3 regions of the Tardiphaga sp. 215_C5_N2_1 genome follow, and region 3 is predicted to be linked to each of the others. Evidence: predicted binding sites of a transcription regulator. Region 3 holds the regulator's gene; each other region holds the start of a gene.
What was found. The regulator LexA, encoded in region 3, represses DNA repair genes until DNA is damaged. The targets are predictions, from matches to a motif close to TGTTCNNNNTGTGTTCNG.
Positions count from the first base shown of each region.

Region 1: a site for LexA is predicted at 7,697-7,714, ahead of AB7828_RS24565 (DNA recombination protein RmuC). Genes of this name have one in related genera too.
Region 2: a site for LexA is predicted at 3,659-3,676, ahead of AB7828_RS18840 (helicase-related protein). Genes of this name have one in related genera too.

Region 1 covers NZ_CP197240.1:5,181,470-5,191,729, reverse strand. Annotated here, with positions in the region: gene argB (acetylglutamate kinase) at 1-217, shown strand, start outside; gene AB7828_RS24610 (DUF1036 domain-containing protein) at 367-1,335, shown strand; gene AB7828_RS24605 (pyrimidine 5'-nucleotidase) at 1,359-2,066, shown strand; gene dapD (2,3,4,5-tetrahydropyridine-2,6-dicarboxylate N-succinyltransferase) at 2,167-3,012, shown strand; gene AB7828_RS24595 (DUF805 domain-containing protein) at 3,082-3,558, shown strand; gene dapE (succinyl-diaminopimelate desuccinylase) at 3,558-4,727, shown strand; gene AB7828_RS24585 (phosphorylase family protein) at 4,724-5,284, shown strand; gene truA (tRNA pseudouridine(38-40) synthase TruA) at 5,281-6,021, opposite strand; gene fmt (methionyl-tRNA formyltransferase) at 6,021-6,953, opposite strand; gene def (peptide deformylase) at 6,992-7,513, opposite strand; gene AB7828_RS24565 (DNA recombination protein RmuC) at 7,745-8,959, shown strand; gene AB7828_RS24560 (AmpG family muropeptide MFS transporter) at 9,000-10,260, shown strand, end outside.
Region 2 covers NZ_CP197240.1:3,954,741-3,965,000, forward strand. Annotated here, with positions in the region: gene AB7828_RS18835 (RNA-binding S4 domain-containing protein) at 1-60, opposite strand, end outside; gene AB7828_RS18840 (helicase-related protein) at 109-3,579, opposite strand; gene AB7828_RS18845 (DUF3108 domain-containing protein) at 4,126-5,097, opposite strand; gene rpmB (50S ribosomal protein L28) at 5,470-5,772, shown strand; gene AB7828_RS18855 (SIR2 family protein) at 6,008-7,216, shown strand; gene AB7828_RS18860 (hypothetical protein) at 7,213-9,957, shown strand.
Region 3 covers NZ_CP197240.1:925,132-935,391, reverse strand. Annotated here, with positions in the region: gene AB7828_RS04320 (Orn/Lys/Arg decarboxylase N-terminal domain-containing protein) at 1-913, shown strand, start outside; gene AB7828_RS04315 (GNAT family N-acetyltransferase) at 935-1,504, shown strand; gene lexA (transcriptional repressor LexA) at 1,805-2,527, shown strand; gene AB7828_RS04305 (ComEC/Rec2 family competence protein) at 2,546-4,828, opposite strand; gene AB7828_RS04300 (glutamine--tRNA ligase/YqeY domain fusion protein) at 4,931-6,601, opposite strand; gene gltX (glutamate--tRNA ligase) at 6,801-8,225, shown strand; gene gltA (citrate synthase) at 8,380-9,684, shown strand; gene lpxB (lipid-A-disaccharide synthase) at 9,752-10,260, opposite strand, start outside.

The sequences.
Region 1 (10,260 bases), 4.3 Mb from region 3:
GTCGAAGAAGCTGATCCCGGAACTGTCGATCAAGGATGCCCGCAAGCTGATCGCCGACGGCACGATTTCCGGCGGCATGATCCCAAAGGTCGAGACCTGCATCTATTCGCTCGAACAGGGTGTCGAAGGCGTCGTCATTATCGATGGCAAGACTCCCCATGCCGTGCTGCTCGAACTCTTCACCAATCAGGGCACGGGCACGCTGATCCACAAGTGACGGACAACACGCACCACAAGCCGTCATGGCCGGGCTTGTCCCGGCCATCCACGTCTTGGCGGTGGAAAGCGAAAGGCGTGGACGCCCGGGTCAAGCCCGGGCATGACGTGCGGAGGGAGGGCGGACGAACACTCCTTTTCGGTGTCGCCCTGATCTGCTCGGCGTTCGTCTCGGGCAAAGCCCGCGCCGACCTCAAACTCTGCAATCGCATGAGTTATGTCGTCGAAGCCGCCATCGGCATCGACGACAAGAGCGCCACCGCGACGCGCGGCTGGTTTCGCATCGATCCCGCGCAATGCCGCATCGTCGTGCAGGGCACGCTGACGGCCGACCGCATCCTGCTGCATGCCCGCGCGCTCAGCATCTATGGCGCCTCACCCGTGGCGCAGAACGGCACCGACAACCTGTGCATCGCGCCGGATAACTTCGTCATCGCTGCTGCCCGGCAATGCCGTGCCGGACAGTCACAAGTGCCGTTCACGATGATCAAGCCGACGCAGACCGACGACGGCAATATGGTCGCCTATCTCGCGGAAGACAGCGAATATGACGACGAACAGGCCAAACTCGCCGCGATCCAGCGCCTGCTGGTGATCGCCGGTTACGACGCCGCGCCCATCGACGGCGTGGATGGGCCCAAGACCCAGAGCGCGCTCTCGTCCTTCCTCAAGAGCCGTAGTCTTGCTGCCGATGTGGTTTCAACGCCGAATTTCTTCGAGACAATGATCGCCGCCGTGCAGGCGCCCTCCGCAACAGGCCTCACCTGGTGCAACGACACGTCCTACAAGGTGATGGCGTCAGTCGCGACCGATGATGGCAAGGGCGTTGTCAGCCGCGGCTGGTATCGCATCGAGCCAGGCAAATGCCTGCGACCGGATATTGTCGGCCAACCCCGCCAGATCCTCAGTTTCGCCGAGGCCGTCGACGACAATGGCCGTGCCATCAAGCTCAACGACAAGCCGCTGAACTGGGGCGGCGTTCGCATGCTGTGCACGCGCGAGAGCAAATTCGAGATTCGCGACCACAACGACTGCAATACTCGCGGCCTCACCAGCGCCGGCTTCGCTATCGTCGACATGTCGGGCGGCGGCAGGACGCTGCGCTTTGCGACGCCGTGACGACCGGACAACAGAGACAATCAATGACCCTGCCGACCAAATCGCCCCGTGCCTTCAACCATGTCGAGACATGGGTGTTCGATCTCGACAACACGCTGTATCCGCACCACGTGAACCTGTGGCAGCAGGTCGATGGCAAGATCCGCGACTTCGTCGCGAACTTCCTCAGGATTTCGCCCGACGCGGCCTTCAAGGTTCAGAAGGACTATTACAAGCGTTACGGCACCACCATGCGCGGCATGATGACCGAGCACGGTGTGCGCGCCGACGACTTTCTGGCTTTCGTCCACGAGATCGATCACTCGCCGCTGGAGCCCAATCCGGTGATGGGCGCCGCCATCGCACAACTACCAGGCCGCAAACTGATCCTGACTAATGGTTCGGTCGCCCATGCCGGCGCCGTGCTGGAGCGCCTCGGTTTCGCCGATCAGTTCGAGGCTATCTTCGACATCATCGCCGCCGATCTGGAGCCGAAGCCGGCTCAGCAGACCTATGACAAGTTTCTTCGCCTGCACGGCGTCGACCCCTCCAAGGCCGCCATGTTCGAGGACCTGTCCCGCAACCTCGTGGTGCCGCACAAACTCGGCATGACGACCGTGCTGATCGTGCCCGACGGCGCCAAGGAGGTCGTGCGCGAGGACTGGGAACTGGAAGGCCGCGACGACGACCATGTCGACCACGTCACCGACGATCTGACGGGGTTTCTGGCGGCGCTGAACGTGGCGCGGTAGGACGGGATCGACGCCCGCGCGTCTTGACTCTCCCCGGCCAAATCCCGACAAAAGCTTCAAGAAATCACTTTTTACCCACGATCTGCCCAAGGAAATCGCGATGTCGCTGACCGCCCTCGAATCCACCATCAATGCCGCCTTCGACGCGCGCGATAACGTCAACGCTGCGACCAAGGGCGAAGTCCGCGACGCCGTCGATCAGGCGCTGAACCTGCTCGACAAGGGCGAGGCCCGCGTCGCCGTCCGCGCCGACGACGGCAAGTGGACCGTCAATCAGTGGCTGAAGAAGGCCGTGCTGCTGTCGTTCCGCCTCAATGACATGGCGCAGATCTCTGGTGGTCCCGGCGGCGCGGCCTGGTGGGACAAGGTGCCCTCGAAGTTCGAGGGATGGGGCGACAACAGCTTCCGCGACGCCGGCTTCCGCTCTGTGCCGGGCGCTATCGTGCGCAAGTCGGCCTTCATCGCCAAGAACGTCGTGCTGATGCCGTCTTTCGTCAATCTCGGCGCCTATGTCGACGAGAGCTCCATGGTCGACACCTGGTCGACGGTCGGCTCCTGCGCCCAGATCGGCAAGCGCGTGCACATTTCCGGCGGCGTCGGCATCGGCGGCGTGCTGGAGCCGCTACAGGCCGGCCCGGTCATCATCGAGGACGACTGTTTCATCGGCGCCCGCTCGGAAGTCGCTGAAGGCGTGATCGTGCGCAAGGGTGCGGTGCTGGCCATGGGCGTGTTCCTGGGCGCATCGACCAAGATCGTCGATCGCGAGACGGGCGAAGTATTCGTCGGCGAAGTGCCGGAATATGCGGTGCTGGTCCCCGGCAACCTGCCCGGCAAGCCGATGAAGAACGGTCAGATCGGCCCCTCCACCGCCTGCGCCGTGATCGTGAAGCGTGTCGACGAGCGCACCCGCTCCAAGACCAGCATCAACGAACTGCTGCGCGACTGATTTGTCGTTTCGTCCGGTTTGCGCGTAGCATCGTGTAAACCGGACCGATCCGTTGAATTGAGGGCTGCCATGGACTGGACCACGCTGCTTTTCAGCTTCAAGGGACGGATCAACCGCGGCAAATACTGGCTCGCGATCCTGATCTACATAGTGGCCTGGATCGCCTTCGTGGCTGCTGCCGTGATGTGGCTCGGCGGCTTTGACACCGATCGCCTGTTCAGCATGGTCGGCGGCGCGTTGCTGCTGTGGCTGGCCGCCATTGTCCTCATCACCGCCGGTACATGGTCCGGCATCGCCACCGGCATCAAGCGGCTGCATGACCGCGAGAAGAGCGGATGGTGGATCCTGGTGTTCTGGCTCGGCCCCAGCGTCCTGAGCGGCATCGGCAGCACCAGCAGCGCGAGCACCAGCTTCGTCTTTCATATCGCCAGCTTCGCCGTGACCATCTGGGCCATCGTCGAACTGGGCTTCCTGCGCGGCACCGCCGGGCCGAACGAATACGGTCCCGATCCGCTTGCCGCGCTTGCCACTGCACCAAGGGTCTGATGTCCACCGACGCTCTCTCCATCGCTCAAGATCTTCTCCGCTGCCCCTCAGTCACTCCTGCTGACGCCGGCGCCCTCGGCGTGCTCGAGACCCTGCTGACGTCGGCCGGCTTCGAAGTCCATCGCGTCACCTTCAGCGAGGAAGGCAGCGCCGACATCGAAAACCTCTATGCCCGTATCGGGACTTCCGCGCCGCATATCTGTTTTGCTGGCCATACCGACGTGGTGCCGCCCGGTGATGAAGCGGCGTGGACCCATGGCGCTTTCTCCGGCGACGTGACGAACGGCCTGCTCTACGGCCGTGGCGCGGTGGACATGAAGGGTGGCATCGCCGCGTCAGTCGCCGCCGTGCTGGACTATCTGGCCGCGAATGACGGCAAGCCGCAAAAGGACGGCGGCGGTTCGATCTCCTTCCTCATCACCGGCGACGAAGAAGGCATTGCCGTCAATGGCACCGTGAAGCTGCTGCAATGGGCGGCCGAGCGTGGCGAAAAATTCGATCATTGCATCGTCGGCGAGCCTTCGAATGTCGAGGAGATGGGCGACACCATCAAGATCGGCCGCCGCGGCTCGCAATCCGGCACGTTGGTCGTCGATGGCGTGCAGGGCCATGTCGCCTATCCGCATCGCGCATCGAATCCGGTACCGGATATCGCCGCGTTGATCACAGCGCTGAGCAGCGATCCGCTCGATCAGGGCAATGCGCAGTTTCAGCCGTCCAATCTCGAATTCACCTCGGTGGATGTCGGCAACAAGGCGACCAACGTCATCCCCGCGCAAGCGCGGGCGAAGTTCAATATCCGCTTCAACGACCATCACACGCAGGCGTCATTGCGCGACCTGATCGATGCACGCGTCGCAACTGCCGCCGGCAATCGCATTCGCGCGCATGTGATCTGGGAGCCGAGCAATTCGGACAGCTTCGTCACAAAGCCCGGCGCCTTTACCGATACGGTCGTCGCCGCGATCAAGGATGTCACTGGCCGCACACCGGATCTCAACACGGGCGGCGGAACCTCGGATGCGCGCTTCATCAAGAACTACTGCCCGGTGATTGAATTCGGCCTGGTCGGGCAGACCATGCATCAGATCGACGAACACACGAAGGTTACCGATCTGGAGAAGCTCACCCAAATCTATCGTGGCGTGCTGGATCGGTATTTCGCATGAACGGCAAGATTCTCGTCCTCACCGCGCTCGAAAGCGAGCTCGACAAATCACGCGCGCCTGCCGAGATCCAGGTGATTTTCACCGGCGTCGGCAAGATCAACACCACAATCGCAACGCTTCAGGCGGTGCAGGCCATGCAGCCCAAACTCGTCGTGAACTACGGCACCGCCGGCAAGCTAAACACCAAACTCAACGGCCTCGTCGAGGTCAGCGACGTGATCCAGCGCGACATGAATGCCGAGCCGTTGGCGCCGCGCGGCCGCACGCCCTTTGCGCCCGATCTCGACCGCCTGGTCTCGGGCCAGCGCGGCGTGATCTGCGGCAGTGGTGACAGTTTCGTCACCTCCACCGATCCTTGGCTGGTGTCGAACAATGTCGACATCGTCGATATGGAACTGTTTGCCATCGCGCAGGTCTGCCTGCGCCATGGCATCCGCTGGCGCGCCTTCAAGTTCATCACCGACGACGCCAATGATTTTGCGCATGAGCATTGGACGGCGAATGTCGCGAATGGACAGGATCTGTTCTGGGACGCGATGAAGGGCGTGAAGGTCTAGTAGTCGACCTTTACCAGATACAGCCCATCCGGCGGCGCCACGATGCCGCAGGCGCTGCGGTCCTTCGCGGCAAGCGCCGCAGCCAGATCGTCCGGCGTCCAGCGGCCGTTGCCGACCCAGACCAGTGAGCCAACCATCGAGCGCACCTGGCTGTGCAGGAACGAGCGTGCGGAGGTCGTGATGGTGATCGCCTCACCGTTCTGCACCACATCGAGCTGATCGAGCGTGCGGATCGGCGACTTGGCCTGGCATTCGGTATCGCGAAAGGTCGTGAAGTCGTGTCGACCGAGCAAACGCTTCGCAGCCTCGCTCATGGCAGCGACATCGAGCGGGCGCGGCACGCGCCAGACCCGGCCGGCATCGACGGCGAGGTTCGCGCGGCGATTGGTGATGCGATAGACATAGTGGCGTTTGATGGCCGAGAACCGCGCCTCGAAATCATCCGGCACGATATCCGCCGACAGCACGCCGACCGGATGCGGCCGCAGATGGGCATTCATGCCATCGCGAAAGCGACCCGGCACCAGCACTTTCGGCACGTCGCAATGGGCGACCTGGCCGAGCGCATGGACGCCGGCATCGGTGCGACCGGCGCCATGGACGCGGATCGGCTCGCCGCAAATGGCCTCGGCGGCACGCTCCAGCGCGCCCTGTACGGTCAGCGTCGCGTTGGCCTGCACCTGCCATCCGGAAAATGGCGCGCCGTCATATTCGATGATCATCTTGTAGCGCGGCATCAGCCCACCTGCAGAGGCGGCTTCAGCGGCGTGCCACGCAGAAATTCACTGGCCTTCATCGGCTGCTTGCCGGCGCGCTGCAGGTCGATGATCCGGATCGCGCCCTCGCCGCAGGCGATGGTGAGCTGATCGTCGATGATCTCGCCGGGCGCACCCGCGCCCTTTGCAAGCTCGCAGCGCAGAACCTTCACGCGTACCGCCTCGCCCTCGATCGGCACTTCGCACCACGCGCCGGGAAACGGCGACAGCCCATGGCAATGCCTGAGCACCTCGCGCGCCGGCTTCGACCAGTCGATCTTGGCCTCCGCCTTGTCGATCTTGGCCGCGTAAGTGACGCCGTCTGCGCTCTGCGGGGTCAGGCTCAGCCGTCCCCTTTCCAGCGCACCCATGGCCCGCACCATCAGATCGGCGCCGAGCGGCGCCAGTGCATCATGCAGGTCCAGTGCCGTCATCGCATCGGTGATCGCCAGGCGCTCGGCCATGGCGACATCGCCGGTGTCGAGGCCGACATCCATCTTCATCACCATGACGCCGCTCTCGGCGTCGCCCTCCATGATGGCACGATTGATCGGTGCGGCGCCGCGCCAGCGCGGCAACAGCGAGCCGTGCAGGTTGAAACAGCCGAGCGGCGGTACATCGAGAATATTCTGCGGCAGGATCATGCCATAGGCGACGACGACCGCAGCCTCGGCCTCATGCGACCGGAACTCGGCTTCGGCTTCCGGCGTCCGCAGCGTCTTCGGCGTGAAGACGGGAATGCCGAGCCGTTCAGCCTCGCGCGCCACCGGCGTCGGCTGCAGCTTCATGCCACGGCCGGCGGGCTTTGCTTCGCGGGTATAGACGGCGACGATCTCATGGCCGTGGGCCACGAGTTCGAGCAGCGTCGGCACCGCGAAATCCGGCGTGCCCATGAAGATCAAACGAAGCGACATAGGTCGGAGCCGATCTGTTGCAGCGTTGCGCGGAGAAACTACTCCGCGCGCTTGGCGAGCTTGGTGAACTTCTTCAGCACGCGGTCGCGCTTCAGCTTCGAAAGGTAATCGACGAACAGCACGCCATTGAGATGGTCGATCTCGTGCTGAATGCAGGTCGCGAACAGGCCAGAAGCCTCTTCCTCGATGGTCTTGCCGTCGAGGTCCATATAGCGGATCCGTACCGTCGCCGGACGTTCCACTTCCTCGTAATATTCGGGGATCGACAGACAGCCCTCTTCATAGACCGAGAGCTCTTCCGAGGCCGAGATGACCTCCGGATTGATGAAGACACGCGGCTTCTTGCCGTCCTCCTCATCGTCCTTCTTGGCGATGTCCATGGTGATCAGCCGCAGCGGAACCGCGATCTGGATCGCCGCCAGCCCGATCCCGGGTGCGTCATACATCGTCTCGAACATGTCGTCGGCGAGCTTGCGCACCTCTGACGTCACCTTCTCGACTGGTTTGGAGATCAGCCGCAACTGTTTGTCGGGCAGGATAATGATTTCACGAATGGCCATGGCGGCGATTTAATCTGCGCGCCGGTCCGGGTCAATCCGCTGGAAAAGCTGGACTTTGAAGGACGTTAACTCCCCGCCAACCATGAAAATTGAGGCGCGGTTAACCATGCCGGTTAAGGTCTGCTTAACCACATTTCTTAGGCTTGGGTTAACCAGGAAAATTCATTTTGCATTAACCATAAATGTTCCCTCTTCGTTCGCGCAGCCGACCGAATCGGCTACAAGGATGGAATGAACGAGATTCTTTTCATGATCGGCGACATGCCGGTCACCGCCGGCGTAGCATTGATGGGCTTCAGTGCTCTGGCGCTGGGTTTGCTGCTCACCATCGCCATCATCATCGCTCGCTCCGGTAGCCGCGGCGCCGCCATGGCCATGGCCCAGGCGATCCGCGCCGACGAACTGGAAGAACGCCTCAGCGAAGTGCTGAAGGCGCAGAACGAAGCCACCGGCCGCGTCGACGCCATGGGCCAGGCCTTGGCAGGCCGTCAGGCCGACATGGCACGCGCGGTGTCCGAGCGACTGGACTCCGTGACCCATCGCGTCGGCCAATCCATGGAACAGACCACCCGCAACACGATGGAAAGCCTGAGCGCGCTGCATGAGCGGCTGGGCATCATCGACAACGCCCACAAGAACCTCACTGACCTCACCTCGCAGGTAACGACGCTCCGCGACGTGCTCGCCAACAAGCAGTCGCGCGGCGCCTTCGGTCAGGCGCGGATGGAAAGCATCGTCAAGGACGGCATGCCGAGCGGCGCCTATGCGTTCCAGCACACGCTATCGTCGGGCAAACGGCCGGACTGCGTGATCTTCCTGCCGGATCAGCGTCCACTGTGCATCGACGCGAAATTCCCGCTGGAAGCCGTCACGGCGCTGCATGACGCACGCAGCGATGACGAGAAGAAATACGCAGCGCAGCGCTTGCGCGCGGACGTGATGAAACATGTCACCGACATCGCCGAGAAGTATCTGGTTGCCGGCGAGACGCAGGACACCGCGCTGATGTTCGTGCCGTCGGAATCCGTCTATGCGGAAATCCACGACGGTTTCGATGACATCATCCAGAAAGCCTATCGCGCCCGCGTCGTCTTGGTATCGCCGTCGCTGCTGATGCTGGCGATCCAGGTGATGCAGCAAATCCTGAAGGACGCGCGGATGCGCGACGCCGCCGACCAGATCCGCACCGAGGTACTGAATCTGGGCGACGACCTCACCCGGTTGCGCGATCGCGTGATGAAGCTGCAGACGCATTTCGGGCAAGCCAATGAGGACGTCCGCCAGATCCTGATCTCCGCCGACAAGATTGAGAAGCGCGCCGGCCGCATCGAGGAACTGGATTTCAGCAAGAGCGAGCCGGCGGCCGAGGTAGCCCCGGCCATCGCGAAGACCGCCGCCCCCGACATGTTCGCGCCGCTGCCGCGCAAGATTCAGGCAGGGGAATAGGCCACAGGCCGCTTTCCCCCGAATCTGCTAACCCTTCCCCATGACCAGCGCGCCTGACTCGTCCGAAGCCGCCCTCGCCTTGAAGCCCCGTGCCACCTGGCGCGAGAGCATGGCGGTGTATCTGCAGCCGCGGGTGCTGATCGTGCTATTGCTTGGCCTGTCGTCGGGTCTGCCGCTTGCATTGTCCGGTTCCACGCTGCTGGTGTGGATGCGCGAATCCGGCGTCGATCTCGGTACCATCGGGTTGTTCGCCCTCGTCGGCACGCCCTACACGCTGAAGTTCCTTTGGGCGCCGCTGGTCGACGCGCTGCATGTGCCGTTCTTCACGCGGCAATTCGGCCGCCGCCGTGGCTGGCTGGTGTTCTCGCAACTGTTGCTTATCGGCGCGATCCTGCTCCTTGCACTGACCGACCCCGCCCGCTCGCCACTGTTCGTCGCCCTTGGTGCGCTGCTGGTCGCTGCGATGTCATCGACGCAGGACATTGTCGTCGATGCGTTTCGTGTGGAGAGCCTGCCGGAGAGCGAACAGGCGGCCGGCATGGCGTCCTATGTCGCGGCCTATCGCATCGGCATGCTGATCTCGACCGCCGGCGTGCTGTTTCTGGTCAGCGCCTTCGAGAGCACGGGCATCGCGCGCTCCACCGCCTGGATGTGGGGCTATGTGGCAATGGCGGCGATGGTGCTGGTCGGCACGGTCACAGCGCTTGCGGCCACCGAGCCCGAGCAATCCGCGCAGGCCGAAGCGGCCACACGCGGCGAGAGCGCCTTCAATCGCGTGCTGCAGGCTGCAATCGGCGCGTTCTCCGAGTTTCTGGCCCGCAAGGACGCCTGGGCCGCGCTGGCCTTTGTCGTGCTGTTCAAATTCACCGACGCCTTTTCCGGCACCATGACAGCGCCGTTCGTGATTGATCTCGGCTTCACCCGCAACGACTACGCCGCCATCGTCAAAGGCGTCGGCCTTGCCGCCACGCTGATCGGCGGCTTCGCTGGAGGCTTCGTGGCGCGACGCTATTCGCTGGCGGCGAGCCTGTGGATCGGCGCTGTGTTGCAGGCGCTGTCCAACCTGGCATTCTCGTGGCTCGCCATCGTCGGCGTCAATCAATGGGCGCTGGCACTGGCCATCTCGGTCGAGAATTTCACCAGCGCCATCGGCACGGTGATCTTCGTCGCCTATCTCTCCGCGCTCTGCAAGAATCCGCTGCACACGGCCACGCAATATGCGCTACTCACAGCGCTCGCTGCGGTTGGGCGGACCTATCTGTCGGCAGGCGCAGGTTACGTTGCGCAAGCGACGGGATGGC
Region 2 (10,260 bases), 3.0 Mb from region 3:
GGTGCGGGCCTTTACCACCCGCGCGTGCCACAGCCATTTATCGAGACGCTGGCGCTCCAACCGACACACCACCAAATGGCGGCTCGGTGCCGCCTTACATGACCTGCATCAATCCTTGCGGCCGCTGAGCTGTTCCTTGAGCGCGGCGAGTTTCGCGAAGGGGGAGTTCGGATCGATCGGACGGTCCCGTTCGCGCGGTGCGGCCGATGTTGCGAACGGACGGGTCGCGCCGCCGCGGTCGTTGCCACGGCCCTCACGGCCCTTGTCGCCGCCCTTGAAGGGGCCTTTGCCCTTGCCCTGGAAGCGTTCGCGCTCACGCGGCGGACGACCGGCATCGCCCGGCTTGTTGTCGCGGTTACCGCGATTGCCACGGTTGTCGCGGTTCGGCGCCCCTTCGGCGGAGACCGCGGCGGCCGGTGCATCGCTGCGCGGACGACGGAACTCGTTGTTATTGTTGCGATCGCGGCGCCCTTGGCCTCCGCGATCATGCCGCTCGCGCTTTTCGCCATCGGCCACGGCGCCTTCGGCGGGAGCCGACTGCGCAGCGCCCTGCGGGGCGTTGGTGTTGCGATGGTGGCGGTTGCGGTCGTGGCGCGGCGGACGGCGTTCTTCCGAACGGCCACCCGGACGCCAGACTTCGACCAGTTCGGGCTCGGCAGCGACGGCAGGAACCGCAGCGGCGTCGCCCTCGGCAGGCGCAGCAGCATCGGCCACTGCAGCAGGTGCGGTCTCAGCAGCAGTCCCGGTTTCGGCAACGGCCGCAGCGGGCTCTGGTTGCGCTTCGACGGAAGCCGTCTCTTCAACAGGCGCCGCTTCGGGCGCGGCGCTGGGCACCAGCGCGACTTCGGGCAACAGCGATGCCGACGGTACAGCCGCGGCTTCTTCAACCGGAGCTGCATCAGCAGTTGCATCGGCGGCTGCCTCGGCCGTCGCGATCTCAACCGTCTCGGCTGCCTCAGCGGCAGCCTCGACCGCAATGACATTGTCCTCACCGGGCTTGTCAGCCTCGGCAAGTCCCACCAGGGCGTCGGGCTGATCGCCGGTGTTGTCGTCTGCCTTGACCTCGATCGGCGTCGTCGCAGCGACCGGCTTCGGCGGTGCCGGCGGCAGCGGCGCCTTCTTCTCCATGCGATAGCCGAGGGCACGCAGGATCGAGGCGAAATCTTCGCCGGCCGAACCGGTGAGCGAGGTCATCGCCTGCGTCACCACGAAGTGGCGGCCATCGAAGGCGCCGGCGGGCTTCTCGCCCGGTGACGCTTCGCGCCAAGCGAGAGCTGGACGGATCAGATCGGCAAGACGTTCGAGAATATCGACGCGCACGGCGCGCTCGCCGCACTGGCGATAGCCGAGCACGCGATAGGCATCGCGATCGAGCAGCTTGTCGACCGGGAAGGATGTACGGCCCGACCCTGCGAGATGCTGCGCGCTCGACAGCGCCGACATGTCGACATTGTCCTGCTTCAGCGCCCAGAGCAGCGCCGCGAGCGAACGCCCCGCAGGCTTCAGCAGACCGGGAATATAGATGTGATAGGCGCCGAACCGCACGCCGTATTTGCGCAAGGTCGCGCGCGACGGCTGATCGAGATCCTTCATCTCGGTCGCGATCTTCTGCCGCTCCAGCACGCCCAGCGCTTCAGTGAGCTGGAACGCAATGCCGCGCGCGATACCGGTGATGTCTTCGGCCTTGGTGAGATCGAACAGCGGCCCGAGCAGCTTCTCGATATGCGTCTTCAGCCAGAGATCGAGGCGAGCCTGAACCGCATCGCGCGGCGCGCCGGAGAGGCGCTCATCGGCGATGATGCGGAGACGGGGATGCAGCACATCGTCGGCTGCGACCAGACGGGCCACCGCATCGCCGGTCCAGCGCATTGTGCCGTCGGAGGCGAGCACGAACTGATCGTCCGGCGCGTTGCCGAGTTTCTCGGCGCGCGCGTCGATCTCGCCGGCCAGCGCCTTCAGCGCCGTGGCCTGCAAGGCCTTCGCATCCGAGCCAGCCTCGGCCGCATCGGGCAAAAATGTAAATCCGTCGAGACGGCCAATCACATGGCCCTCTACGATCACTTCGCCCGTCTTACCAATTTCAGTATTCAGCATCGTGTTTTCCCGCAAGCGGCGCATCAATACACTGGTACGACGATCAACGAAACGCTCAGTGAGCCTCTCATGAAGGGCATCTGACAGTTTATTTTCCAATTCGCGCGAAATTCCCTGCCAATGATCCGGATCTGAGAGCCAATCGGGACGATTTGCCACGAATGTCCAGGTCCGGATTTGCGCGATTCGGCCCGATAACGTGTCGATATCGCCATCGGTTCGGTCAGCTTGCGCGATTTGAGCGCCAAACCAGGCATCCGGGATGCGCCCACGCTGCATCAGGAAGTTGAAGATAGTGACTACCAGCTCTGCGTGTGCAGCGGGCGCGATGCGGCGGTAATCTGGAATCTGGCAGGCGTCCCACAGTTTCTCGACGGCGGCCTTGCCCTGCGCCATTTCGCGCACGTCGACGTCACGGACGGCATGATCGAGCACGCGCAGGTCCTCGGCGATCGGCGCACGGGTCAGCGCCTCATGGCGCGGCACCTCCGCCAGCGACACCTGCAGCGACGCGATCGATGAGAAATCCAGCTTCGAATTGCGCCACTGCAGCACCTTCACCGGCTCGAAGATGTGGTTCTGCAGCTGATTGACGAGCTCGGGCTCGAACGGCTCGCAGCGACCGGTGGTGCCGAAGGTACCGTTGCGCGTGGCGCGGCCGGCGCGGCCAGCGATCTGCGCGAATTCCGACGGCGTGAGACGGCGGAATTGGTAGCCGTCATATTTGCGATCACTGGCAAAGGCGACGTGGTCGACGTCGAGATTGAGGCCCATTCCGACCGCGTCGGTTGCCACTAAGTAGTCAACGTCACCATTCTGGAACATCGCCACCTGCGCATTGCGGGTGCGCGGCGATAGCGAGCCCAGTACGACTGCAGCGCCGCCGTGCTGGCGCTTGATCAGTTCGGCGATGGCGTAAACTTCGTCCGCGGAAAACGCGACAATCGCTGTCCTGCGCGGCTGCCGCGTGATCTTGCGATCGCCGGCAAATTCCAGATGCGACAAACGCGGCCGTGTGACGATGCTGGCGCCGGGCAGCAGCCGCTCGATGATCGGGCGCATGGTGGCGGCGCCGAGCAGCAGCGTCTCGTCGCGGCCGCGGCGATGCAGGATGCGATCCGTAAAGACGTGGCCGCGCTCCAGATCTGCCGCGATCTGGATCTCGTCGACGGCCAGAAACGACACGTCGAGATCCCGCGGCATCGCCTCGACGGTGGAGACCCAATAGCGCGGCTTTGCGGGCTTGATCTTCTCTTCGCCGGTGATCAGCGCCACGGCTTCAGGGCCGACGCGGTCCAAAATTTTATTATAGACCTCACGCGCCAGCAGGCGCAGCGGCAGGCCGATGATGCCCGACGAATGCGCGAGCATGCGCTCGATGGCGAGATGGGTCTTGCCGGTATTGGTGGGGCCGAGCACCGCGGTGACGCCGGCGCCGGGGGCCCTGCCGTTGGACAGCGTGGGCGGAGAAGACAAAAAGGCCATGTTTTCAGATATTTCCGCGTCGCCGACTGTCAAGACCGAGACAGGTTACGACGCTTCAGAGCCGCGCTTTTTGATGGTTTGGAACGAGTCCGGAACGAAAGCGGCCCGAATCGGTGACTCGGCACCTCCCTGGCCGCATCACCCCAACATCTCGCGCTGACATTCTCCGAGACTGACTAGATCAAGTTTGTGACAGCGCAACAAGGGCCGACAAATCCCCGAAGTTATGAACAGCGCACGGACTCCGAACCGGCTTTGAGTCAAGCCGAGATCCTGCGCAAATCCTGCGGCGCGTTTGCGACGATGCTGCGATGGCGCACTTTATCTTGCGGCATCATTGCGGCAGCGTCCCGTCTCGGTCCCTCATGGTGAGGAGCGCGCCTTCGCGCGTCTCGAACCATGAGCTGGCGGGCCGGAGCTTGCATCGATCCCGGGCGAATGGCTTTGCCATTCGCAGGAGACGCCCCGAAGACGGGGCTCCTCAGGATGAGGCCGGAGTGGGTTGCCTCCTTTGAACGTGTCCTCGCGCTCCGCTCGTTCGTCGATTCAGTTCGTCTTCGCCACGGCCTTGGCCGGCGCGGGGGTGGTGACGAATTCGGTGGCTTCCAGCATGGCGACGCCGAGCGGGGTCGGCACCACCATGCGATACGGCACCAGCACGCGGGTTCCGGCGATCGGCACCAGGGTCACTTCGATATTGCGCTGGGCGGCGAGATATTTGATGGCGGCGCGGTCGGGCACATAGCCGGCGATCGGCGTGAAATAGACGGCGCAGACGATGGCAGGTCCGCGATAGCCCTTCTCGGCCTTCACGCTTTCCATGCGCTTGTAGTCGAGCTTGAGATCGTAGCGCATGCGGCCATCGAAGATCGACGCGCCGGTGCGGCACGAATCCGGCGTCAGCAATTCACCGGTGCCGCCGACGCGCATCAGCGAGCCGGTCATCGGATCGATCACGTTGCGGCGATGCGCATCGGTGATCGGAATCTTCTCGGGGTCGAGTGGCGGCTCCGGCTCGATGGAGAACTCCTTCACATAGCCCGGCGTGATCAGCATCTTGATCGTCTCGGACTTCTTCGCGGAGGTGGTGACGGCCTGATAATTCGACGGCACCAGCGCGCCCGCGACCACGCGGCCGGTGGACTGGCCGGAGCCCGAGCCGCCGGCAAATGCCTTCAGCAGACCAGCGGTGCCGCCACTGGCCGTCGCGGAATACTGGTCTTCATTGATGTCGATGGCCCACTGGCCCTTGCCCACCGCGATGCCGGCGAGGCTGGCTTCATATTTGGCCTCCAGCTTGCCGCCCGCCAACACCGCCTGCGCGGGTGCCTGAACCGGCACGGCGGCCGGGCTCTGGCCTTGAGCTTGGCCTTGGGTCTGGCTTTGGATCTGGCCTTGCACCTGCGCGGAGGCGTCCACCGGCAAAACCGGCAGCATCAGGCCCGCGGCGACGGCGAAACGCGCGCCAAAGCCCGCAAATCGCACTCTTGCGGGCGCGGCGGTCCGCGGGGTCGTCACCGGTCGGGTCACAAAGCGGGGCGTGCGAAGGCTCACTTGCTGATATCACCTGGTCGGCGATCCCCGGCCAAAGGCCCAGGGCCGCATCGCTCAATTGGGCTGGAGCGACCTGTTTCCGGCCCGAATACGTCGTTTATATGATGGGAACCGCGCCAGATTCCATGTGGTTTCCGCTCGTAGGCCGGGCTATACAGCCGCCGAATGCGCAGGCTTTTGCCGGTTTTGCCGCGACTTTAGCTGGCCGGATATCTTGACGATCGCGGCCAAGCCCCCTATACGTCCGCCACTCCTGAAATGGACGTGATTTTTGACCCCCTGCCCGGCTTTGGGCTCTTCGCCTTTTAGCTGCGGGGATGACAGAGGATTTTCGCCATGTCTCGGCGCTGTGAACTGACACTGAAGGGCCCCCAGGTGGGCCACAAGGTGAGCCATTCGAACATCAAGACCAAGCGCCGGTTTCTGCCGAACCTGGTCAATGTGACCTTCCTTTCCGACGTGCTCGGCCGCGGCGTGCGCCTGCGCGTGTCGGCGAATGCCGTGAAGTCGGTCGACCACCGCGGTGGCTTCGACGCCTATCTGATCAAGGCCCGCGAGAGCGAGCTGTCGCAGAAGGCCGTGCTGCTCAAGCGCGCCATCGAAAAGAAGAAGGCCGAGACCGCAGCAGTCGCGGCCTGAGCCTGACCCGCCGCTCGCATTGAGCGGATTGAAATTTGAAAACGGCCGGATCGCAAGATCCGGCCGTTTTTGCGTTTGAGCGATAAATTTTGTCTCAAGCTGCAATTCACAAACCAGACTAGGCAGCACGTCATCTAATGCTTGTGGAGCTCTAGCGCGACTACGCAACCTTCTCTTGCATCAACGATCAGCAAGCCTGACTTTCAGCTTGAGCACCTAAATTGCGAGAGACTGCATGGTCGGCAAGGCATCAACAGAGGACCGAGTAATATCCCTTGGCCCAAACTTGGCGACTATACCTGAAAGATTACTGCTCGCGCATGCGCGAGGCGAGGTACTTTTCATTTGCGGCGCAGGTATTTCCAAGCCAGCGAACCTACCTGATTTCCGCGAGCTCGTTATCGATGTCTACGCTGCGCTCGATGCGACCGTACATCTTGTACTTCAGAAAATTCCAAGAGGCGCATGCAATCAATGGCAAGGGAGCTGCTCGCATCTAACTGACCGTCAAACAGCAGAAGTAAGACGCTTCATTAGCGGCGACTATGACGTTGTCCTTGGAATGCTAGAACGGCGACTCGACAATCAGACACATGGAAACAGCCGGGTGCGACAGGAAGTCGCCCGTCGACTACAAATCAATGGCAGCAAACCTGCACCAATTCACCACGCCCTCATGCGACTCGCGAACCGTGGTGGCGCGACGACTATCGTTACGACCAATTTCGATCTACTCCTACAAGACGCAGCGAAACATACTCGATCGCCTATAGAGACTTACTCACTTGGATCTATTCCGCGACCGACAAGGCAAACTGATTTTTCCGGCGTTCTCCATATACACGGAGCGCTTAATAGGAGCTCTCAGCGATTTTCGGAACTCGTACTTACCGATCAAGATTTTGGCGAGTTCTATTTGCGACGGCGCGTCGTTCCAGATTTTATTTATGACGCTGCCCGCCTCTTCCATCTAGTGCTGGTCGGCTACAGCGCCAACGATCCGCCGATGAGGTACCTCCTGAATGCCGTTGCAGCAGACGGGACCCGCTTTGATGACCTAAAAGAACGTTTTACGTTTTTTGGAACAGACAGCCCCGACCCTGTTGCCTTGGAAGACTGGAAGGCGCGAGGCATAACGCCCATCTACTATGATGGGAAGGGAGGGCATACCACATTACGAACTACGTTTGATCGCTGGGCTGAACTTTCCGCCATCAACGGAAAGAAGACAAAGATTGATTCAGAAATTCGACGCATCGTAAAGCTATCCAGAGCGGCGGCCTCTGATGCAGACCGCGATCTCTTCGATCACCTAGTACGACGCAGCAATACTAGTGAGCGCGTTCGGCTATCTACACTCGCCTCAAAGGCAAAAGCTGATCTTGGTTGGCTTGATGCCATCATTAAGATCGGAACTGAAAGAGAGTGGGGGCGTCGCCAGTGATACCATCCTGGATACATCTAGACGAACAGAATCTCGCGGCATTTCGAGCAACGATTGTTTTTCTTGAAGATCGTCTCACGCAATCGAGCACTATTGATTGGGCGCTGAACCTGAAAGCTTCAGATCATATCCCACGCGTTGCGATTGAAGAGATACTGACTCACTCCAACACGCGATCACTTTCGGAGCCTTGGGCAACAGCTTGGCGCCTCATCGAAGAAGCATGGTCTGAGCCGGCTGTAGAAAAAGGCCCCTCAACAGCAATATATGGGATTCAAGAGCGACTTCGATCGGGGGATCGATCCGGCTCGATCATTTCCGCCATCGTGAACCTCGTTGCACCTAGATTGAGCGTCGAACCCAACGATGCGTGGCGCTGGAATTTCATCAAGAGACCTCGCCGACCTCGAAAATTCGACGACCTACTGTCAGCACGCCTATCAAGTGGAGACATCGTAGATCTAAAGATCATTGGGCTGCACGAGCTTGAAGATGTCGCGTTTTTGAAAGCTTTGGCAAATGCCTTAGAGCGCGCGTTCAATCATGGACTAGACATTGGGCGGCGCCTCGGCTGGGACGGCAAGACACAACTCTGGAAACTCGGAGACCTAGGGCGCGTAGAATACGTCGCCCCAGATCCGAACGAAGAGGATGACCAAGATCCAGATGCTTACCATCATGGTATCGCTCCTTCCGTAAAGCTGTTCTATGCCGTAGTTTCTCGAATCTCAGATCTTGAGCCTAGAGCAGCCATACCGTTTGTTCAGCGTTGGCAACACGGACACTCGTCAGTCCACATTCGGTTGTGGGCAGCCATAGCCAAAAGTAACCAACTAGTTTCCACAGACCAAGTTACGGACTTCCTTGCTACGCTCGATGAGCGTGAATTTTGGGATTTGGATACGTTCCCCGAAATTGCCGAGTTGCGAGCTCGGCGTTTTCATGAGCTTGAGCCAAAAAGCCAAAACGCGATAGTTACTCGTATACGTAAGGGCCCCCCTCGCAATTTTTGGCCTAAGACGATTGAGCTAAGCAAGGTTAAGAATGCGCGACTTTATTGGGTCGTTAGAGAACTGAGGCGGATCGAGGTAGCCGGAGGTGAACTGCCGCCAACCTCCAAACTTTGGCTTAGATCGAACATTCATCAGTTCGACGACCTACAGAACATGAGTGTTCATGAAGGTTTTTCTGAAGGGCCAAAGGTTCGATCCGTCGTAGCTACACCTGATGATCGCTATAGCTCCATCCAAGGGGAAGAACGCCTTCGCGCGCTTGAAACGGCGTTCGCAACTAAACGCGGCGGGTGGGACGATGACCCTGCACAGAGTGCAAATTATTGGCTAACGCTGGATGAGCATGTAGTTCACGTCATCAAGGACTTGGCTAGTGTTAAAGATGGGGGGGATGAATTTCCCATGGTATGGAATCGCGTGGGCTGGGGACATACGCCACGTAGTTCAGCCTCCAATGAAGCGTCACAGCGCGACCTGCACGGCGAAGCCGATCTTGTTTTTGGGCTTTTACTGAAAATTTCTGAAGCCACAATACGTGCGGCAATCGAAGGACTGAGCTATTGGCTGGATTCGTGGGGAAAACAGCTTCCATTGTCCCATTCAGGACCGCAGGCGTGGCTTCGCCTTTGGCCACTTGCGATTGAGGCTACTAATACCAGGCCAGACAAAGAGCGCGATAGCGCAGCGTTGAATGTCATCGCTGATACCGAAAATGGCAACGCTACCGAGCCAAAGGATCTTGATACCCTGAATACACCTACTGGGCGACTTGTAGGGGCATTCCTGCAGGCATGTCCTTCATTGAAAACGGTAGCAACACCTTTTGCAGCCGGCACGCCGCTACGAGAAATGCGAGACCTTTTAATCAAGGCAAGTGGGCGTAGCGATTTGGTCGCGCGACACAGGTTAATCGAAGCGCTCCCCTATTTTTTGAACGCTGACGCGGCGTGGACACAAGAGAAATTGATCACCCCGCTTTTGAAGGACGACGGCGCTTCGATTGCACTTTGGCAGGCAATTGGACGACGGACTCATTTTACTGACGTTCTCAAGATTATTGGTGGCGCAATGGCGACGAAAGCCACAGATCGGCGCTTGAGTCGGGACACTCGGCGCGGACTGGTTTTCAGTTTGGTTGTGGAATCTCTGCATGCATTCCGCGAGAAGCGCGAACCGGCGGTGCCGAATTCACGCCTGCAGCAGACACTCCGAACCCTCGACGACGAAGTGCGGGCAAACGCGGCCAATGCAGTGCAGCGATATATTCGCCAACTATCGGCACAACAGGCGACTGAACTCGACAGCCAATCGGCTGCCGATCTTTTCCGGTCTGCAGCTATGCCATTTCTTAACGAGGTATGGCCCCAAGAGAGATCGCTAACGACACCAAGTGTAAGTCGGGCACTTGCAGACCTACCAGCAACTTCTGGCGAGGCATTCGCACAAGCGGTTCGTGTCATTGAACGTTTTCTTGTTCCGTTCGAATGCTGGTCAATGCACGACTATGGGCTGCGCGGTGACGAAGGCGGCGTCAAGAAGCTATCAAAAATTGATACTCCTGCCGAATCTGAAGCTCTGTTACGACTGCTCGACTTAACTATAGGAAGCTCCGAGGGATCGGTAATTCCCTATGATTTGACTGACGCGCTGGATCAAATTCGAGTTGTGTCGCCAAATCTTGCTAATAGTAGTTCTTATCGACGGTTGGCGACGGCGGCGCGCCGCTAGATGCCCCCGTACTTCGGTGGGATCACGCCAGAAAATGCTGTGGCTCCAACGTCTGTAAGAGCACCGCTGGCGTGCATGTGACGCGCCGTTTCCAGCAGCTCCAGGGTCAGGCGGGTGTTGCCCTTTGTCGCGCGTGTTGTCCCGGCCTTTTTGCCGGCCGTCATCGCCCGCTTTTTCGCGCCCTTTGTTAGTCGGGTTTTTTAGCTGTCGAGGTCATCGCGAAGCTCTCGTCTGATAGAGATATCACGGGATTGGTAACATTGAGCAGATGGATCGCCCGTCTGCCCTGAGCCCCCTCACCGC
Region 3 (10,260 bases):
GAAGGAAACCCGCGCCGAGCGTCGCTGGTTCTTCGAGCCCTTCGTGCCCGAGCGCGTCGCTATTCCCGACGCATCCAGCGAAGGCGCCGTTCACAATGTGCCGTGGGAAAGCGTCGGCACGGATCAACTCGCCACCAATCCGTCCTATTGGCAGCTCGCGCCTGACGCCGCCTGGCATGGCTTCCCCGGCATGGAAGCCGGTTTCACCATGACCGATCCCAACAAGCTGACGGTGCTGACACCCGGCTTCGACCGCACCACCGGCGGCTATGCGGAACACGGCATCCCTGCTCCGGTGGTGGCGCAGTTCCTGCGCGAGAATCGCATCGTGCCGGAGAAAAACGACCTTAACTCGCTGCTCTTCCTGCTGACGCCCGGCGTGGAGGCGAGCAAGGCCGGCACGCTGATATCGGGCCTCGTCGCCTTCAAGAAATTTCATGACGACAACGCGCTGCTGGAAGACGTCATCCCGGAATTCGCCAGGCGCAGGCCCGCGCGTTATGCGGGCATACGCCTGCGGGACCTGTGCGGCGACATGCACCGGTTCTTTCGCGAGGCCAATGTGAGCGAACTTCAGACCAGGCAGTTCTCCGCCGATCACTTGCCGGAGATCGCCATGTCGCCCCACGATGCCGCGCGCTGCCTGGTGCGCAACGACGTCGATTACCTCCCGATCGATGAGATCTTCGGGCGCGTCGCGACGACGCCGTTCGTGGTCTATCCGCCCGGCATCGCCACGATCGTCCCCGGAGAACGGCTCACCGAACGGTCAAAGCCGATGATCGATTATCTCAGGATGTTCGAGACCTGCTTCAACACCTTCCCGGGCTTCGACGTCGAAATCCAGGGCATCTACCGCAAGGTCGACGCCAATGGCCGGATCCGACTTTACACTTACGTGGTCTCCGAATAGGGAGCACGTAAGGAGCCTGATTTGCCAACGGAACTCGAACAGCCGGTCGTCATCCGACCATCACGCGACACCGACGTCGATGCCATGCTCGCGATCTATCGCCGGCACATCCGGCAAGGCGTCGAGGAAGGCGTCAGCGACGCCGACACGCCGCAGCCCGACGATCTCAGAGACCGGCGTAAGAACCTGCGCAGCAAACGGTTCCCGCACCTCGTCGCCACGCAAGGCGGCGAGGTCGTCGGCTATGCCTATGTGGTGCTGTTCCGCAAGCGACCGGCCTATCGCTACACGGTCAAGCATTCGATCTATATCCACCACGGACATGTCGGCCGAGGCATCGGCCGGCTGCTCATGCGCGAATTGATCGACGTCTGCGCGGCGGCCGGCTTCCGGCAGATCATCGGCTATATCGATGCCGACAACACGGCCTCGCTCGGCTTGCACGAGAGCTTTGGCTTTGCCCGCGTCGGCTTGCTGCCCGGCGTCGCTTATCGCTCGGGCCGCTGGGCCGACACGATCATGGTTCAGCGCTCGCTGGCGACCGGCTCCACGACTCCGCCGCCGCCCATTGGGCGCATGACGTCCGCGTAGCCCAAGCCCGCGGAAGCATTTTCCATGTCCGTCGAGGATCGACGACTGGTGAGGAACAGCCTCCTCAAACCTCCCTCAACGTGCATTCTGTTGACGGCAAATTAAGCATTGCAGAACACATATGGAACATATAGTGTTCGTTCATGATTTGTTTCGAGATTCTGTGGCTTTGAGTAGTTTGAGAGTGCCCGAACTCGCGCAACCGATCTTCGAACGATCGTCTCTGGATTGAGAATCACCGTTCGGAGACCCTTTGAAACGCACGCGGCGGCCGACACCGTCAACTGAGGATGGCTTCAGATGCTCACGCGCAAACAATACGAACTCCTGCGATTCATCGATCAACGGCTGAAGGAAGCCGGCGTCCCGCCCTCCTTCGACGAGATGAAGGATGCGCTCGACCTGCGCTCCAAGTCTGGCATTCACCGTCTGATCACGGCGCTGGAAGAACGCGGCTTCATCCGCCGCCTGCCCAACCGCGCCCGCGCCATCGAAGTCATCAAGCTGCCAGAGCTCGGCGCGCCGGTCACCGGCGGCACCGGGCGCCGCGGCTTCACGCCCAGCGTCATCGAAGGCACGCTTGGCAAGGTGCGTTCGGCCGCCAGCATCGCCAGCAACAGCGGCGACGATGACAATGGCCGCACGGTTGCTATCCCGGTCATGGGCCGGATCGCGGCAGGTACGCCGATCGAGGCGCTGCAGACCCGCAGCCACACCATCAGCATGCCCGCGGACATGCTCGGCTCCGGCGAACATTACGCGCTCGAAGTGCGCGGCGATTCCATGCAGGACGCCGGCATTCTCGATGGCGATACCGTGCTGATCCAGCGCAACGAGAGCGCCGACACCGGCGACATCGTGGTGGCCCTGATTGACGACGAGGAAGCCACGCTGAAGCGCTTCCGCCGCCGCGGCGCGTCGATCGCGCTGGAGCCAGCGAATGACGCTTACGAAGTCCGCATCCTGCCGCCTAACCGGGTGCGCATTCAGGGCAAGCTGATTGGCCTGTATCGCCGCTACTGAGGCTGTCGCCTCGACGGATTACTGATCTTCGGCTTGAAGATCGGTTTCCGCAGGCGTCGCATCCACCGGCCGGTTTTGCGGTGGACGACCGGTCTGGATCAGATCGTGCTCGGGCTCATCGGGAATTGCGCGCGACCACGGACGGTCCAGGCCCCGTGACCGCACGGCATCGATGGTAAAGCCGTTCGCAGTTCGCTGCAGGTTCACCGCACCATTACGTTGCAGGCGATCCTGATCGATCACCAGCGCACGACAATCCTTTGGCGGTTGTTTCGTCGTGATGATGAGTGTCGCTTTCTCGCAATCATCTGTGAATGCATCCGGCTGTAAAACCAGCGCCACCAAAGCGCCATCGGCCAGCGCCGCGATGCACCCGTCGCGGTCGCAGGACACACCGTGGCTGACGGAGGCATCGGTCGGCAGACGCGCATCGGCATCGCCGGCGAGCCACTCTTTCAGCAAAAATGTATCCTTGGCGCTGCGCATCATATGCAGGTGCCCGTCCCTGCCCCGTACCGCGACGCTGCGACCGTCCCCCGAGATCAACACATCCGGCTGCTTCGCCATCAGGGCCCATACAATCGAGATTGCAAGCACGGCAGCCCCCGCGAAGCGCAACGGCGTGCGCAGCAATCCCAGCACGATGATGCCGATACTGGCTGATATCAGCGGTCCGGTCCCGAAGGCCGGCATCCTCCCGATGGCACCCGGCAAGGCTGCCACCCATTGCGTGACCACGATCATCCACTGGATGCCGACATCCATCAGCCGCCAGAACACACCGTCAAAGCCGAACGGCATGGCCACCAAACCGAGAATGCCCGCCGGCATCACCAGTGCCGAGACCACCGGCATCGCCAGGAGATTGGCGACGACGCCATAAGGCGTGACGCGATGGAAATGAAATGCGGCATAGGGCGTGGTGGCAAGACCCGCGACCAGTGAGGCCAGTACGAGCATCGCGATCTCGCGTCCGCCCCATAGCGCCACGCGCGCGGTCGCGGAATGATCGGGCGAGGCAAACAGCGCGGGCATGCCTATCTGCACCAATGCGACCAGCCCCAGCGTCGCCGCGAATGACATCTGAAAACTCGGATGCACCAGCGCTTCCGGCGCGACGATCAGCACGACCATTGCCGCCACCGCCAGCGTGCGAAACGTCACCGCCCGGCGATCGACCATGACTGCAATCAACACAACGGCCGTCATGAAAAAGGATCTCTGTGTCGCGACTTCGGCACCTGACAGCAGCAAATAGAACAGTGCTGCGAATAACGCCGCAGCCGCTGCGACTTTCTTGATCGGGAATGTCACCGTCAGGACAGGGATCAGTGCCAGCAGTGCGCGTATCGCAAAGAACACCACGCCGGCGACAACGGCCATGTGATAGCCAGAGATCGACAACACATGACCGAGGCCGGAGATGAACATCGCATCATTGACGTCAGCCGAAATCGCATCGCGGCGGCCCGTGAGCAACGCCGTGGCAATGGCGCGGCTATCGCCCGAGAGTACGGTGCGGATCCGCGCGTCGATGGCGTCGCGCAGACCCTGTATGGTCGCTGAATAGCGTAGCGCCACACCCGGCTGTATCGGCGGATCGACCGCCTTAATGCCGCCCATCACGAAGCCTGATGCGCCGATCCCCTGGAAATACAGATCGCGGCCAAAGTCGTAACTCCCTGGCCGGAGCGGCGACAGCGGCGGCTGCAGCCTTGCCTTCAATTCGACGAAGCTGCCGACGACAGGCGCCATGCCCTTCTTCACCGACAGCCGCACACGGGTCAGCTTCGGTGCGGCGCGCGGGCTGTCCATCGTGGCAACGCGCAGCACGAAGCGATCCGTGCGCTCCCGTTCCTCGTGGGTTTCGACGAAGCCGGTCAGCGCGACGGAATAGAGCGGCTTTGCCAGAACCTCATGAGCCACACGCGCGGTTTTCATGGCAGCCATCGCGAAGCCCGCCGCGATGGCCGCAATGAGCAAGATCAAGGGAAACCATCGCTGCCGCCGCAGCAAAAACGCAGCCACGCAAAGAAGGCCTGCCGTCGCAGCGGCAACCCAGGCCACCGGCTCATGCTCAGCGGCAAAATACAGCGCGATGCCGGTGCCGAAAGCGATCGGCACCCAGGGCAGCAAGCGACCGGGACCAGCTTCGGCCCGCACCCACGTCCAGAGCGTCTCGAAGCCCGACGTCGACGACGTCGCTGACGGGACAGCGACGCCTGCCTTGGCCGGCGGCGGCCATGTGGTCGCTGTACCCGCCCGGCCCCGCCGCTGTTGCTGATCTCCGCCCCGCGCCATCGAACGCCCGCACGCCACGCTTGTCCTTCCGAATGCTATCGGAAGGGCAAGCGGCGACTAGCGGAACGGATGCAGAATACGAAAACTAATCTCTAGGGTTGCTCAGGCGAGCTTGGCGTAGCTGTCGCGCAGACCGACGGTGCGGTTGAAGATCAGCTTGCCCGGCGCTGAATCCTTGTCGCGACAGAAGTAACCCTGGCGCTCGAACTGCACGACATCGCTTGTGTTATCGCTCGCCAGCGCCGGCTCCAGCATGGCGCCGGTCAGCGTCTCCAGCGAGTCCGGATTGAGCTGCGATGCGAACTCGGTCGCATTGGGCTGCGGATCGGCGAACAGCTGATTGTAGACGCGTACTTCCGCCTGCACGGCATCTGCGGCGCTCACCCAATGGATCGTCGCCTTGACCTTGCGGCCGTCCGGCGCATTGCCGCCCCGGGTTTCCGGATCATAGGTGCAGCGCAGTTCGACCACCTCGCCAGCGGCATTCTTGATGACGTCCTTGCAGGTGATGAAGTAGCCATAACGCAAGCGGACCTCGCGGCCTGGCGCCATGCGGAAGAACTTCTTCGGCGGCTCTTCCATGAAGTCGTCATGCTCGATGTAAAGCTCGCGGCCGAATGAAATCTGCCGGTTGCCGAGCGACGCATCATCGGGATGGTTGATGGCTTCGAGCTGCTCGGTCTGTCCTTCCGGGTAGTTCTCGATCACCACCTTCAGCGGCTTCAGCACAGCCATGCGGCGCTGTGCCGTGCGGTTCAGTGTCTCGCGCACGGCGAAGTCGAACATCGAGATATCGACAGTCGAGTTGGCCTTGGCGACGCCGATGCGCTTGACGAATTCGCGCAGCGCTTCGGCAGGAATGCCGCGGCGCTGCAGGCCTGCGAGCGTCGGCATCCGTGGATCGTCCCAGCCGGTGACATGGCCGCCGCGGACGAGTTCAGTCAGCACGCGCTTCGACAGCAGCGTGTAGGTCATGTTGAGGCGCGCGAATTCATACTGATGCGGCCGCGACGGCACCGGCAGGTTTTCCAGGCACCAGTCATAGAGCGGCCGGTGATCCTCGAATTCGAGCGTACAGATCGAATGCGTCACGTGTTCGATGGCATCCGACTGGCCGTGCGCGAAGTCGTAGCTCGGATAGATGCTCCAAGCGGTGCCCGTGCGCGGATGATGCGCATGCAGGATGCGATAGATCACGGGATCGCGCAGGTTGATGTTGCCCGACGACATGTCGATCTTGGCGCGCAGCACGCGGGCGCCGTTCGGGAATTCGCCGGCGCGCATCCGGGCGAACAGATCGAGGTTCTCGTCGACCGAACGATCGCGGAACGGGCTGTTCTTGCCGGGCTCTGTCAGGGTGCCACGTTTAAAGCGGATTTCTTCCTGCGACTGGTCATCGACATAGGCCTTGCCGGCGCGGATCAGATGTACCGCCCAGTCATAGAGCTGCTCGAAATAGTCCGAGGCGTAATGCAGGTTGCCCTCGCCCCAGTCGAAGCCGAGCCAGCGCACATCGCGCTGGATGGCGTCGATATATTCCTGCTCTTCCTTGGTCGGATTGGTGTCGTCGAAGCGCAGGTTGCAGTGGCCGCCGAATTCCTCAGCTACGCCGAAATTCAGGCAGATCGACTTGGCATGGCCGAGATGCAGGTAGCCGTTGGGCTCCGGCGGAAAGCGCGTCACCACGCTCTTGTGCTTACCGGATTGCAGGTCCGCCGCAACGATGTCGCGGATGAAGTCACGGCCTGCGTCGGATACCGATTCGTCTGTCATTTGCTGCCTTTCAAGCTGCGCCCTATGTGCCAAATCCGGAAGGCCGCGCCAAGGCCGGATCAGGGGCCGGGTCCCGCGAAAGGGCCTTTTCCGATGCGGTTCCGACCCCAAATCCGCGTTTATTCGCCGTGAGACAGCGCCCTGTCGTTGTGATAAACGCCCGCCAACACTCACACCGAACTCGATCGAACCCGCTGATATGACCGCTCCCGTCGTTACCCGTTTCGCCCCCTCGCCGACCGGCTTCCTCCATATCGGCGGTGGACGCACCGCGCTGTTCAACTGGCTCTATGCCAAGAAGACCGGCGGCAAGATGCTGCTGCGGATCGAGGATACGGATCGCGAGCGTTCAACGGATGCCGCGATCGACGCCATTATCGACGGGTTGAAGTGGCTGGGCATCGAGTGGGACGGCGACACCGTCTTCCAGTTTGCCCGTGCCGGCCGGCACCGCGAAGTCGCCGAACAGCTGCTGGCTGAGGGCAAGGCGTATTACTGCTATGCCAGCGCCGAGGAACTGCAACAGATGCGCGAGACCGCCCGCGCCGAGGGCAAGTCCAAGCTCTATAACGGGCTCTGGCGCGACCGTGATCCGTCGGATCCGCGCCCCGACGTCAAACCGACGATCCGCCTGAAGGCGCCACTCACCGGCGAGACCGTGATCGAGGATCAGGTACAGGGCCGTGTGGTCTGGCAGAACGAAAATCTCGACGACCTCGTGCTGCTGCGCGGCGACGGCAATCCGACCTATATGCTGGCCGTGGTGGTCGACGACCATGACATGGGCGTGACCCATGTCATCCGCGGTGACGATCATCTGATCAACGCCGCCCGCCAGAAGCAGATCTACGACGCGCTCGGCTGGACCGTGCCCAGCATGTCGCATATTCCGCTGATCCACGGACCCGATGGTTCGAAACTCTCGAAGCGCCACGGTGCGCTCGGCGTCGAGGCCTATCGCGCGCTGGGTTATGTGCCGGCCGCCCTGCGGAATTACCTGGTGCGGCTCGGCTGGAGCCATGGCGATCAGGAAATCTTCTCGACCCAGGAGATGATCGACGCCTTCGACCTGTCGGGGATCGGCCGTTCCGCCGCGCGCTTCGATTTCGCCAAGCTCGAAAATCTCAACGGTCACTACATCCGTCACACCGACGATCAATCCCTCGTGACCATGTTCGAGGACGTGCTGAATTACGTGCCCGGCGGCGCCGAACTGAAGGCGAAGCTCAACGACACCACGCGCGCCCAGCTGTTGCGCGCCATGCCCGGCCTGAAGGAACGCGCCAAGACGCTGATCGAACTGATCGACGGCGCCAATTTCATCTTTGCCGATCGCCCACTGGCGATGGAGCCGAAGGCGCAGGCCGCGCTGACTCCGGAAACCCGTGTGCTGATCGGCAAGTTGCGCACGGCACTGGAAGCCGTCACCGACTGGACCGCAGCAAATGCCGAAGCCGCCACCCGCGCCTTTGCCGAGGAAGCTGGCATCAAGCTTGGCGGGGTTGCGCAACCGCTTCGCGTGGCGCTGACCGGCAAGACCACGTCGCCCGGCATTTTCGATGTTCTGGCGGTATTGGGACGGCAGGAATGCCTGGATCGGCTCGCCGATCAGGCACCTATTTAGCATAGCTGTAGGCTGCTTTTGCCCGCCTTGCAGCGCACACAGCAATACGCTACGCATTCTGGCGAATGCTCTGGAATTCCCGGCTAGCCTCCCCATTTCTCCTGAAATGTCGGTGGCTTGCCGGCCCCTCAACGATCTCATCGGGGACCACGCGATGGACGCAAAAACCAATACCAAATCCGCAACGCTGACAGTCGACGGCAAGAGCTTCGAACTGCCGATCCACAGCGGGACCGTCGGCCCTGATGTCATCGACATCGGCAAGCTCTACGCCCAGTCCGGGATGTTCACCTACGATCCCGGCTTCACCTCGACGGGCAGCTGCCAGTCCAAGATCACCTATATCGATGGCGATGCCGGTATCCTCGAGTACCGCGGCTACCCCATCGAGCAGCTCGCCGAGAAGGGGGACTTCCTCGAGACCTGCTATCTGCTGCTGTACGGGGAACTCCCGACCAAGGCGCAGAAGGCAAAGTTCGACGCATTGGTCACGAACCACACCATGGTTCACGACCAGATGAGCCGCTTTTTCCAGGGCTTCCGCCGCGACGCGCATCCGATGGCCGTGATGGTCGCGTCGGTTGGTGCCCTCGCCGCTTTCTACCACGACTCAACTGATATCAACGATCCGAAGCAGCGCGACATCGCGTCGATCCGCATGATCGCCAAGATCCCGACGCTCGCGGCGATGGCCTACAAGTACACGATCGGTCAGCCCTTCGTGTATCCGACCAACTCGCTCGACTTCGCAGCGAACTTCATGAAGATGTGCTTCGCCGTGCCGTGCGAGGAGTACAAGGTCAATCCGGTGCTCGCCAAGGCGCTGGACAAGATCTTCACGCTGCATGCTGACCACGAGCAGAACGCATCGACCTCAACGGTCCGCATCGCCGGCTCGTCGGGCGCCAATCCGTTCGCCTGCATCGCCGCCGGCATCGCCTGCCTGTGGGGACCGGCGCATGGCGGCGCCAACGAAGCCGCATTGCAGATGCTCGCCGAGATCGGCACCGTCGACAAGATTCCGGAATTCATCGCCAAGGTGAAGGACAAGAACTCCAGCGTCCGCCTGATGGGCTTCGGTCACCGCGTCTACAAGAACTACGATCCGCGTGCCAAGCTGATGCAGCAGGCATGCCACGAAGTTCTCAAGGAAACCGGTCACGGTGGCGACGAGATGCTCGCCGTTGCCATGGAGCTCGAGAAGATCGCGCTGTCGGACCAGTACTTCATCGACCGCAAGCTATATCCGAATGTCGATTTCTATTCGGGCATCACGCTGAAGGCGATGGGCTTCCCGACCTCGATGTTCACCGTGCTGTTCGCCGTTGCCCGCACCGTTGGCTGGATCAGCCAGTGGAGCGAGATGATCGGCGATCCGCAGCAGAAGATCGGACGTCCGCGCCAGCTCTACACGGGTGCTGCCCGCCGCGACTACGTGGATATCGCCAAGCGCGCCTAAGACCTTGTTTCGCAGAGTGCGAAAATCAAAACGGCGGATCGCAAGATCCGCCGTTTTCTTGTTCAAGCTACCCCTGATCCTCGCGCATCGTCGCGAGCACGACGTCGGCAGCGGCGTCACTCGGCGACATCCGTCCAACGCCCATGATGCCATCCAGTCGTGCCAAGGCTTCGATCTGACGCTGCCGCATCGGTGTATGTGCCAGCACCTCCTGCAACGACGCCGCGAGCTTTTCCGGCGTACAGTCTTCCTGGATGAACTCCGGAATGACGTTTTCGCCGATCACCAGATTGGCGAGGATGACCGACGACGATGTGATGCGGCGGCGGATGATCCAAGCCTCGACGCTGCCGGCCTTGTAGGCGGTGACCATCGGCACGCCCGACAATGCAAGCTCCAACGTCACCGTCCCCGACTTGGCAAAGGCCGCATGCGCGATGCGGAACGCGGCGCGCTTCTCTGTTTCGCCCACGACGATCCGCGGCTGCACCGGCCACGCCTTGAGCGCTTCGGCGATGACCTCGACGAGATGCGGCATGGTCGGCAGGATCAGTTCGAATTGCGTGCCCTGCTTTT